One region of the Brevibacillus sp. FW306-2-1A-C05A genome, then DNA from elsewhere that is predicted to be linked to it. Evidence: riboswitches for the same ligand, from Rfam matches in the RefSeq annotation. Region 1 holds a riboswitch; the other holds the start of a gene.
What was found. Region 1 has a riboswitch for FMN ahead of ribD (bifunctional diaminohydroxyphosphoribosylaminopyrimidine deaminase/5-amino-6-(5-phosphoribosylamino)uracil reductase RibD). Riboswitches for the same ligand answer to the same signal wherever they lie in the genome.

Region 1 (6,023 bases):
GGCTGGGAGATATTCCGGCCGCTTCTGTTCAGAGGCAGGCTGGGCAGCAGTGTCGCCGGAAGTTTGCTGGGTCGGCTGTTGCGCAGTCTGCTGTGCTGGTTGCTGCGCTGACTGTTGCGGTGTTTGCTGTTCCGCTTGCTGTGCCGGTTGATCCACTGAAGCTGGCTGGCTGCACGCACTGATCGCCACTGCCACAAAGAGCGACAGAGCGACGTGCGCCCACGCTTTCTTTTTCATCACGTATCATCAGCTCCTCTTCATCATACGTAGAAAATATTCTATGTCATTTTTGGTTCTCCATATGGAAAAAGTCCTGTTTCCAGCATTCGGCAATCGGGGGAGCAACTTGTTTGCTATACTGAAAAAAGCGGCTTGCGAGCGCAAGAGACGGGAACGGACCGAAGACGAGGGGGCTGGAAAGGAAATGAACAGACGCTTTGCAACAGGCATCATTTTTGACATGGACAATACGCTGCTGCACTCGAAGATCAATTTTGCGGAAATGAAGCAGGCAATTTTTCAGTTGTGGACGGAGCATGGTCTGATAGAGCCGACCTTCGACTGGCACAGCCATACCGCCTCGCAACTGATCGAGCTTGGCCGAAAGTCGGGCAGGCTGACCAGCCAGCTCGAACAGGAGATGTGGGGAGCCGTCACGGCAATCGAAAAGGCGGGGATGCACGAGGCTGTTCTCGAGAACCATGCCCAGGAAGTGCTCGCGCAGCTCATGGAGCGGCATCATTTGTTCATTTTGACCAACAACGCCTACGCTGCCGCAGAGGAAGCGCTGCACCAAACCGGTATTGCGGGCTGCTTCGAGAAGATTGTGGCGCGCGAGCAGATGACGACCTTGAAGCCGCACCCGTCCGGGATTCATTACATTCGCAGGCAGTATCCCGATATGCCTGCTTCGGCCTGGACGATGGTCGGGGATTCCTGGATTGACGGAAAAGCCGCGCAGGACGGGGAGGTGGCGTTTATCGCCTACCAGGGACATGCGCAAGACATGGAGCGCCATGACGTGGCACCGCAAGCGTACATTGCGGATTTGCGCGAGCTGCTGACTATGTTGTAACAAAGCTTGCAGGCAGGAGAAAAACACTTCTGCCTAAAAAAATGACAGCGAACGTGAAAAATGTGCTATACTTTGCCTAACTGAATACCAGCCTTCAGGGTAGGGTGAAATTCCCGACCGGCGGTAATGACGAACGCACGTCTGAGCCCGCGACTCGCTATCGCAGTTGGATAGCGACTGACTTGGTGCAAATCCAAGGCCGACGGTAAAGTCCGGATGGGAGAAGGTATTGGCATAACCTCAGAGCTGTTTTTTCAAAAACAGGCATTTGCGAGGTTTCTTTCCCTACGCCCTGAGCATGTTCTCACGGGCGTTTTTTATTCCGCAACTTCATAGCGAAAATCTTCAGGGCAAGGTGAAATTCCTGACCGGCGGTAATGGCGATGGCGAACCATCGTCTGAGCCCGCGACTCGTGGACCGTGACGGTTTGCGACTGATCTGGTGCAACTCCAGAGCCGACGGTAAAGTCCGGATGGAAGAAGAGCTGACTGCGCTTTTTGGCATCGTTATTTTTGCAAAAAACGAATGCGAGAAGGCTTCTTTCCCTATGCCCTGAAACGCTTGAGGTTTCGAGGGCTTTTTGTTTTGGCTGGAATCCAGGCAGGAAAAAGGAGGTTTTACATGGAGCAGGACAAGCGGTTCATGGCATTGGCGCTGGAGCTGGCGCGCTCGGCCCACGGCCAGACCAGCCCCAATCCACTGGTCGGTGCAGTCCTGGTGAGCAACGGAGCAGTTGCAGGCATGGGCGCGCATTTGCGTGCCGGGGAGCCGCATGCGGAGGTGCATGCGCTGCGCATGGCAGGGGAAAAGGCGGCTGGCGCTACTTTGTACGTGACGCTGGAGCCGTGCAGCCACTTCGGAAAAACGCCCCCTTGCGCCGATGCGGTAGTGGCGGCGGGGATTCGCCGGGCTGTGATTGCGACGCTGGACCCGAATCCGCTCGTGGCTGGAAAAGGCGTGGAGAAGCTGCGCGCCGCAGGAGTGGAAGTGCTCGTCGGGGTAGGCGAAGCGGAAGCGAAAAGGCTCAACGAGGTGTTTTTCCACTACATCACGACGAAGCGCCCGTTTGTGACGGTGAAAACGGCGAGCACGCTGGACGGCAAAATCGCTTCGGTCACAGGACACAGCCGCTGGATCACGGGCGAACGGGCGCGCGCGGAGGTGCACGAACTGCGGAGACAGCACGATGCGATTTTGGTCGGGGTAGGAACCGTTTTGGCGGACGATCCGCTTTTGACGGCCAGACAAGGGGAGCAGTTGTATGGGCGGCAGCCTGTGCGGATCGTCCTGGACAGCGAGCTTCGCACGCCACTTGCAGCGCGCGTGATCGAAAATGCGGATGCGCCGACCTGGATTTTCACGACAGAGGCGGCTCCGCCAGAAAAGCGTGCGGCATTGGCGGCAAAAGGCGTCAGGCTGTTTGTGGCAAGCGGACAAATTTCGGTGGAAAACGTACTGGATACGCTGGGCGAGTGCGGGATTACTTCGCTGCTGGTTGAAGGCGGGCAGGCAGTGAACGGGGCGTTTTTACAGGCGCGCGCGATCCAGAAGATCGTCAGCTACGTGTCGTTGAAGCTGATCGGCGGAAGCGGCGCGCCCACGCCATTTGGCGGACCGGGCTTCGCCACGATGGATCAGACTGTCCGGCTTGCGGATGCAACTGTCGAGCTGCTGGATGAGCAGGACGTGCGCATAAGCGGTTATCCGCTATGGGAAAAGTAGCTGGAAGCAGGTTTTCCGTTTTCTGCGCATTCGCGCCAGAGAGCAGCAGTCGCCAGACGACGGGAGCAAATTTTTGTTCAGAAAGCACAAAGAGGAGGAAAAGGCCGATGTTTACCGGACTGGTGGAGGAAGTCGGAACGTTGGAATCCAGCACAGGCAACGGGCAGGCGAGTCGGCTGGTCATTCGGGCGCAGCGGGTGCTGGAAGGCGTCAAGCTCGGCGACAGTATCGCCGTCAACGGGATTTGCCTGACGGTCACGTCTTTTTCGGCTCGGCATTTTAGCGTAGATGTCATGCCGGAGACGATGAAAAAGACAACCCTCCGTCACCTGCGCACAGGCCAGCGGGTCAATCTGGAGCGGGCGATGCGGCTGGGCGACCGCTTTGGCGGGCATATCGTCTCCGGGCATATCGACGGAACGGGCACGATTTTGTCCCGAGAGCCGCACGCCAACGCTGTGCTGTTTCGCATTGAAGCCGCGCCGGAGCTGTTACGATACGTCATCAGGCAAGGCTCGATCTGCGTCGATGGCATCAGTCTTACGGTCGTGGACGTTGCCGATGCGCATTTTTCGGTGTCGATCATCCCGCATACGCTGGCAGCGACCAGCCTGCACGATCGGCGCGCGGGCGATCAGGTGAACCTGGAGACAGATATTATCGGCAAGTACGTCGAGCGGCTTTTGGGCTATCGCGGCAAGCCAGCAGGCGGCAATCAGACCGAAGCAAAAGGCGCGAAAATCAGCATGGCTTTTTTGCAGGAAAACGGATTCGTTTGAACGAGGAGGGACAAGCCCATGTTTCATCGCATAGAAGAGGCGCTGGAAGATTTGCGCCAAGGAAAAGCCATCATCGTCGTGGATGACGAGGATCGGGAAAATGAAGGGGACTTCGTCTGCCTGGCGGAAGCGGCTGCGCCGGAGATGATTAACTTTATGGCGACGCACGGGCGCGGTCTTGTCTGCGTCCCGGTGACGGAGGAACAGGCCGCGCGGCTTGCGCTCACCCCAATGGTCAGGCACAACACGGACAAGCAAGGGACGGCGTTTACCGTGTCGATTGACGAGGTGAGCACGCATACAGGCATCTCGGCGCAGGAGCGTTCGCAGACCGTGCTGGCGATGCTGGACGAGCGGAAGACGGCAGAGGACTTTCGCAGGCCGGGGCATATTTTTCCGCTGATTGCGAGAGCCGGGGGCGTTTTGCGGCGGGCGGGCCATACCGAAGCGGCGGTGGACCTCGCCCGGCTGGCGGGGAGCGTGCCCGCAGGTGTCATTTGTGAAATCATGAACGAGGATGGCTCGATGGCGCGGTTGCCGCAGCTCGTGGAGATCGCTCGCCGCTTCGACTTGAAGCTGATTACGATTGCCGATCTGATCGCCTACCGGATGCGCACCGAATCGCACGTGCGAAAAGAAATCGAAGTGAGCCTGCCGACGAGCTATGGCGATTTTCGGATCGCCGCCTATACGAACGAGCTGGACGGCAAAGAGCACGTGGCGCTCATCAAGGGCGAGATTGATTCGGCCAAGCCCGTTCTCGTCCGGGTGCATTCCGAGTGCCTCACAGGAGATATTTTCGGGTCCCACCGCTGCGATTGCGGCCCGCAACTGCATGCTGCGCTGGAGCAGATCGAGGCGGCGGGCTCCGGCATCCTTTTGTACATGCGCCAGGAAGGCCGCGGCATCGGGCTTATTAACAAGCTGCGCGCCTACAAGCTGCAGGAGGAAGGGCTGGATACGGTGGAGGCGAACGAAAAGCTCGGATTCCCCGCCGATCTGCGCGATTACGGCATCGGGGCGCAAATTCTCCGCGACCTGGGCGTGCAAAAAATGCGGCTTTTGACCAATAACCCGCGCAAAATCCGGGGGCTGGACGGCTACGGGCTGAAGGTGGAGGAACGGGTGCCGCTGCAAATGCAGGCACATCCGCACAACAAACGGTATTTGTCGACCAAACAGGAGAAGCTGGGACACCTGCTTCATTTCAAAGGCTAAGGAGAGTGGAGAAGATGAGAACATTTGAGGGACATTTGGTAGGAACGGGCTTGCGCGTAGGGATTGTAGCAGGAAGATTTAACGAGCTGATCGTCAGCAAGCTGGTAGGCGGTGCGCTCGATGCGTTGAAGCGCCACGGCGTAGAGGAAGACAACGTAGACGTGGCCTGGGTGCCGGGCGCTTTTGAAATTCCGTTGATCGCGAAAAAAATGGCCGAGTCGGGGCGCTATGACGCGGTTGTGACATTGGGCGCGGTCATCCGCGGAGCGACTCCGCACTTCGACTACGTCTGCAACGAAGCAGCCAAAGGCGTCGCCTCGCTGTCGCTTTCCACCGGGATTCCGGTCATTTTTGGCGTGCTGACGACGGACAACATCGAGCAAGCGATTGAGCGCGCCGGCACAAAAGCGGGCAACAAAGGCTGGGAAGCGGCAACGGCAGCGATTGAAATGGCGAACCTGTCCAAACAGTTCGCCTAAACGATACGAATCGCTTGTCTAGGTGAGGAAGCGGGGGCTGCGGCTCCCGTTTTTTCGTTTGCCCGAAAGCACACATAGATCCCATTCTTGATTCATGTTATTTGGCTGATATTTTTTGTGAATGAAGTGCTAAACCAATGAAGGAAAGTAAAGGGAATGCCTGGTAGAAAGAGTAATGTAATTTTTTTTGTGTAAATGGGTTTTTAACAGGTGAATAGTTACGTCAACGGCTTTACATGGAGGAGCGGGCATGATAGATTCGTTAGCCATGCTATGCATGGTTGCCCCCTTTAGGGGCGGGATATCGACGGTTTTTTCCCTGGCGCTTGCCGGATGCACGGGAGAGTTCGAGCGGCCAGCCCTCGAAGACATGGCGATGATCGGCGTCATGGGCTTTGACTACATCGACGACAAGCAAATGAACGTCGTTGTCGCCATCCCCGTTCCCGCCAGAGGAAAGGAATCGACACAAGTTTACTCGACCAAAGCTTCCATGACGAGCGAAGCGATGTTGAAGCTCGCCACAAAATCCGAACGGACGATGACGCTGTCACAGCTTCGCGTCATTTTGTTCAGCGAGGAGCTGGCGCGCAAAGTCGGCATCGGCAAAGTCGTGCTCGACCTGTACCGGAATCCGATTGTGGGCGAGAACGTATTCATCGCGATTGTCAAAGGCAAAGCGGAAGATATCATCAGGGGCGAGTACCGAAACAAGCCGGAAGTGAACACGTATTTGAACGATTTGCTGC
Region 2 (6,023 bases), on a different contig from region 1:
TGCCGCTTTGATCTCGTCGAAAAGCGGATCGAACGCCTCCATCACTTTTTCCCGCAGCTTCATCGGACCTACCGGAATCATGATGACTTGCGTAGGCGCCATCCGTGGCGGCAGCGCCAGGCCGCGGTCGTCGCCGTGCACCATGATCATCGAGCCGATGAGCCGCGTCGAGCTGCCCCACGAGGTCGTATGCACGTACTTGAACTGATTGTCGCGGTCCAAAAACTTGATCTCGAAGCCGCGCGCAAACTTGTCGCCCAAATAGTGCGAGGTACCTGCCTGCACGGCTTTTCCGTCCTTCATCATCGCTTCGATCGAGTACGTGTCAACCGCACCCGCGAAGCGCTCGCTCGGCGTCTTTTGCCCTTTCCATACCGGAATCGCCAGCTCCTGCTCGACTACTTCGCGATAAATTTCGAGCATCTGCATCGTTTCCTGGCGCGCCTCTTCTTCTGTCGCATGGGCGGTGTGGCCTTCCTGCCAGAGAAATTCCGATGTGCGCAAAAACGGCATCGTGCGCTTTTCCCAGCGGAACACGTTGGCCCACTGGTTAATCAGGATCGGCAAGTCGCGGTAGCTCTGAATCCACTGGCTGTACATGTGGCCGATGATCGTCTCCGAGGTCGGGCGCAGGGCGAGCTTTTCCTCCAACTGTTCGCCGCCCGCTTCGGTCACCCATGGCAGTTCTGGGTTGAAGCCCTCGATGTGCTCTTTTTCTTTTTGGAAAAACGACTCGGGAATCAGCATCGGGAAGTAGGCATTGCGATGTCCGGTTTCCTTGAACCGTTTGTCCATCGCCTCCTGAATCCGCTCCCACAGCTCGAAGCCGTCGGGCTTGAAGACGATGCAGCCGCGCACCGGGGTGTAGTCCATCAAGTCCGCCTTTTTGATCGCATCAATGTACCAGCGCGAAAAATCTTCCGACTGCGGTGTAATTTCTTTTACAAACGCTTTGTCCTCTTTCATCCTTCTACGCTCCTTTTTTCTTCGCATGAAATGCAAAAAATCCCCCATCCCAAAAGGGACGGAGGATTGACTTCCGCGGTACCACCCTGATTGACCATGGCTTGTGCCACAGTCCTCTTTTCCAACCCGATAACGGCGGGGCGACCGGACCAGCTCGTCGCTGGCGGCTTCAGGATGGGGTGCAGGTATGCCTCGTATCAGCCTTCCAGACTAGGGCCGACTCTCTGGAACAAGGGAAATAGCTGCGGGTCCTTTCATAGCCTTTTCACAAAAACGGTTCGTTTAAGAACATATCTTAGCAAGTCGAAAGGCCGATGTCAATTTGTGGTACGCAGGGCCAGGCGAGCGCCCAGCTTGGCGTAAACAGGATAGGCGACCAAGGCGAGCACGACGCCTTTGAAAATGTTGAACGGCACAATGCCGACCAAGACGAGGGACCAGACGCTCGTCGCATTGAACATCGCAAGCAGTTCTGCCATCGGCATATGGTAGAGCACAGCGTAAGCCGGGAGCAGGACGTATGCGTTGGCGACAGCCATGACGACCGTCATCATCAATGTCCCGAGCGCAAGCCCTGTCAGAAAACCTTTTTTGCCCTGGCCGCTGCGTTGCAGCAGGATAGCCGGCAAAATGAAGCTGGCGCCGGCAATCACATTGGCAATCTCGCCGATCAAGAGTCCGTCTGCATTTTTAAACAGAAAGTGCAATGTATTTTTCAAAACTTCGATGATGATTCCGGCCACCGGACCGTACATAAGCCCGCCGATCAACGCTGGCAGCGTGCTGAAATCAAGCTTCAGAAAGCTCGGCATCAGCGGAACGGGAACCTCCAAAAATTGCAGGATAAAGGCAACGGCGGCCAGCATCGGAATCGTCACGATCCGCTGGGTTGCTCTGCGCGAAGAATGCAAGGCTGTTTCTTTCATGTGTACCATCTCCTCTTTGTTCTCCTTCTTTGAGGAATGGCAACAGTGGTCGTGCCACACGTGTTGCTACTCATACGATTTGCCTGCGGAAACGCAAAAATACCCTGAGAAAGATTCTCAGGGCAGATTACAGGCGTATGACAAAGCATGTGCAGGAAACAGGTTCGCGAAACAAAAGGTGCTGATTTTGCATGCCCCTTTTGCAGCTTTTCCCGTTTGCACAGGCAAACAAGCACGTGCAGAAAACGTACTGTCGTCATCCTTCTCCCATCCAGACTGTACTGTCGGCTCTGGAATCTCACCAGATCCTGCACTCCGTCGCTTGCTGACAAGCTGGGGAGGCTCGCGGGCTTAACGTGCTCGTGACACGATCACCGCCGGTCGGGAATTGCACCCTGCCCCGAAGGAATTGTGTAGTTGTATATTGCATATTATACTGCGCTTTTTTGATTTGACAATAGAGGAAACGGCTAAATCGACAATTTTTTATTGTTTTCCGATGGATTTAATAGGATATGCTCCTGGTCGCTTTGATCGGGTTGGTAGTTACCTTGACCAAAAAGAAATAGACCGCCCTTGAGTCCCAACTCCAGCGGTCTATTCTTCCAGAAATTTTGAGCCGAACCCCTTGAGGGAAGCTTCCATTGTACAGACCGCTCCGGTTGCCGCCGGACGGTCTTTTTTTCGCTTGTTACCTCTAATGTTACCATAACGAGCCGCAAATAAAAATATACATTCGGCTCCTCCAGCATCGAATCACGCCGCGACTGCTACGAACCCGCTCCCCGATATTTGCTGACTCCCCAGTTCCAGACAAACAGGCCGAGGCCAAAGAAAACGACAGCCACGAGCGGAGTAAACGCCGCGTAGGTGTACCAGACTTCTTTGCGCAAAAAGTAGGCAGCCGGGTAGACGCCGACGAAGGCAAACGGCAGTACATAGGTCAGCACGAAGCGGATCGCTTTGTTGTACACATCCACCGGATAGCGGCCGTACTGCTGAATGTTGTAGATCATCGGGGCGATTCCCGTCCGCGAATCGGAGAAAAAGCTGACCGCCGCAATCGCTGTGTACACGCCGCCGTAGATGAGAGCGCCGCTCACGACCAGCCCGATGAAGATCAGCGGGTCGTACCAGTAAAACGACAGGTCGAGCTGGATCGCCGCATAGCCCATAATAATCAGGCCCGTGATGATGCCGAAAATGCGGTCCGGCGCAATCGATTCCAGACAAACCTGCGCCAGATTGTGAATCGGCCTGGTCAGGATGCGATCCATTTCGCCCCGGATAATGTAGCGCTCGTTGAAGTCCCAAAAGCCGAAAAACATCGAGAACAGCGCATACGGCACCAAAAAGAACCCGTAAATGAAAATGATTTCGTCCCGCGTCCAGTCTTTCATCATCGGGACGTGCGTGAACACGACGATGATGAACACGAGGTTAATCAACTCGGAAACGAGGTTGGACACAAGCTCCCCGAGAAAGTCAGCCCGATAGGCAAGCCTCGTTTTGAAATACTGGCCCAGGTAGTCGGCAAAAATGCCGATAATATGTTTCACGTTTTGCATCGTCTACCCTCCTTGCACGACCAGCCGATTTCGGGCCATACGCCACAAAACCAGGATGGGGACCAGAATGACAACCATCCAGATCGCCTGAAAGCCGATCAATTCCCAGGCCCGTCCAGGGGTAATCGCTCCGGTGAAAATCAGACTCGGATAGTAGTTGACGGCCTGAAACGGCAGAAAGCCCATGACGGTCTGCGCCCAGCCCGGAAAAAAGCTGATCGGCAGCACGAGGCCGGACATCAGATCGACGACGACCCGCTTCGCCCGCATCATCCCGTCGTTGCGGAACAGGAAAAACGTGAACAGACCCGTCAGCAGGTTAATCTGCGTATTAATGAGAAAAGCGAACATCAGACTGAGCAGGTACAGCCCCCAGCCGGTCGCGGTCGCCGGGAAGTGAAAGGGAATAATCAGGCTGATGAGAAAAATCCCCGGCCCCGCGAAAAACAGAAAGCGGAAAATCCCTTCCCCGAACGCCTGCGCCGTTTTCACCGACAAGTAGTTGTAGGGACGGATCATTTCGATGGCGACCTTGCCCTCGCGAACGTCCTGGGCGATCTCCGTGTCAATGTTGTTAAAGTAAAAAGCGCGCGACATCCAGGCGATCGCCACGTAGGAGGTCATCTGCTCGACCGATAGCCCGCCAAGCTGCTGCTGGTCGCCGTAGATGGCGCCCCACAAAAAGTAGTAGGCCCCGATGTTGATCGCGTAAATGATGATGCCGCTGTAGTAGTTCACCCGGTAGGCGAGCATGGTCAAAAACCGCATGCGGATCAGTTCCATGTAGAGCCTATGCATGGTCCCGCACCTCTGTATCTACCTGGTAAATGTTGCGGACGATGTCCTCTGTGCTCGTCTCCATAATTTTCACGTCGCTGACCTCGAACGACGACATAACCGTGGACAGGACGAACGGCAGCATTTCCTGGCTTTGCGGCACCTTGACGCTCAGGGTGAAGTCGTTTTCCTGCGTGACTTCGCACGGCATTTCGCCGAGTGTCTGGCGCAGTTCGGCTGCGGAGGTGCGCTTTTTCATCTGGAAGGAAATCTCTGTGCCATTGCCCCACTTTTCCTTCAGGTCGCTGAGCAGGCCGTCGAAGATCAGCTTGCCTTTGTCCATGACCAGCACCCGTTTACAGAGCGCCTCGATGTCGGAAACGTCGTGCGTGGTCAGCAGGATGGTCATGTTTTCCGTCTCGTTCAGATTGCGCAAAAACTCGCGGATTTTTTGCTTCACCAGCACGTCCAGCCCGACTGTCGGCTCGTCGAGGAACAACAGCCGCGGCTTGTGGATCAAGGAAGCCGCTACCTCGCAGCGCATCCGCTGGCCGAGGCTCAGCTTGCGCACCGGCTGGCTGACGAACGGGCTGATTTCCAGCTCCTCGATCAAGCGCGCGAGCCACTTTTCGCCCTCTGTCTCGTCGACCTTGTAGACGCTTTTTAGCAGGCGAAACGACTCCAACGGGGACAAATCCCACCAAAGCTGTGAGCGCTGCCCGAAGACGACGCCGATGGAGCGCACGTATTCCTCGCGCTGTTTGAACGGGACGTAGCCGTTGATGACGATCTCGCCGTCGCTCGGGGTCAAAATGCCCGTCAGCATCTTGATGGTCGTCGATTTCCCGGCGCCGTTTTCCCCGATCAGGGCGAACATCTCGCCCTCTTCCACGGTGAAAGAAAGGTCATTCACCGCTTTGACTGTCTTGTACTCGCGGCTGAACAAGTCACGAAAAGCACCCCCGAGGCCGGATCTGGCCTGGTGGATGCGGAACTCCTTTTGCAAATGCTTCACTTGGATCATGGAAAACCGTCCTTTTTGGCTTGCTTCAAATAACAACTGTTAGTGTATACGAGCATGTGAAAATGTGCAAAAGGCAAACTGTAGCAAACTATCAGCGCAAAAACAGGACAATCCCTGTCTTGTCGTCCGACTTTTTGAAGCGGGGGTAGCGAATGCATTCCGGGTCGCTGTTTTCCAGCGCAATCAGTTCATCTGCATAGCGCTGCAATCCTTTGCGGAAGATCGGCAGCGCCGTTTCCTCCCAGCCTGGCTCGTCACCGCCGAAAGCAGCCGGCATGAAAAGTCCATCGGTTGCCAGCACCAGCGCTTTTACCCCCGCCCGGTTAACCCGTCCATACTCCACAAAATCCGCGCAGGCGGGATCGCCGTTCAAAACACCGTAGCCTCCTGGTTCATTCGCCTGGTAGCGGTTATGAATCAGGATGTCCATACATCGCTCGCGCAACTCGGCGCGGGTGGACAGCCCCTCGCGAATCCCTGCTTCCCAGCTTGCCAGTGCCTGTTGCTCCAGCAAGCGGACTTGCGGGTAGGTCAGCGGCCGCACCACATCGTCCTCGTAGACGGCAAAAATCATACAGTCTCCGCTCTGGGCGTATTCGAGGCAGTTGTCTTTCACGCGGACGACCGCGCACGCCGCTCCCCACAGCGCTTCTTTTTTCGCCAGATCGACGCCGCCTTCGCGCATCTGCTCGCGCAATTGCTCGTTTACGCGCGCCAGGTAATCGGGCAAAACCGCATCGTGGGGCATCGCCTCAAGCTGCC

Region 2: it holds a riboswitch for FMN, as region 1 does, so the genes downstream of both, AC3WJN_RS21920 (ECF transporter S component) here and ribD (bifunctional diaminohydroxyphosphoribosylaminopyrimidine deaminase/5-amino-6-(5-phosphoribosylamino)uracil reductase RibD) in region 1, are expected to answer to the same signal.

What each region holds. Positions count from the first base shown of each region.
Region 1 is NZ_JBYSWV010000031.1:26,297-32,319, forward strand. Features, by position in the region: gene AC3WJN_RS17685 (hypothetical protein) at 1-237, opposite strand, end outside; gene AC3WJN_RS17690 (HAD family hydrolase) at 425-1,075, shown strand; FMN riboswitch at 1,162-1,307, shown strand; FMN riboswitch at 1,413-1,564, shown strand; gene ribD (bifunctional diaminohydroxyphosphoribosylaminopyrimidine deaminase/5-amino-6-(5-phosphoribosylamino)uracil reductase RibD) at 1,698-2,798, shown strand; gene AC3WJN_RS17700 (riboflavin synthase) at 2,906-3,577, shown strand; gene AC3WJN_RS17705 (bifunctional 3,4-dihydroxy-2-butanone-4-phosphate synthase/GTP cyclohydrolase II) at 3,596-4,795, shown strand; gene ribH (6,7-dimethyl-8-ribityllumazine synthase) at 4,810-5,274, shown strand; gene AC3WJN_RS17715 (Ger(x)C family spore germination protein) at 5,525-6,023, shown strand, end outside.
Region 2 is NZ_JBYSWV010000051.1:11,279-17,301, forward strand. Features, by position in the region: gene proS (proline--tRNA ligase) at 1-966, opposite strand, end outside; gene AC3WJN_RS21920 (ECF transporter S component) at 1,284-1,892, opposite strand; FMN riboswitch at 2,148-2,304, opposite strand; gene AC3WJN_RS21925 (ABC transporter permease) at 2,663-3,460, opposite strand; gene AC3WJN_RS21930 (ABC transporter permease) at 3,464-4,258, opposite strand; gene AC3WJN_RS21935 (ABC transporter ATP-binding protein) at 4,251-5,261, opposite strand; gene AC3WJN_RS21940 (protein phosphatase 2C domain-containing protein) at 5,353-6,023, opposite strand, start outside.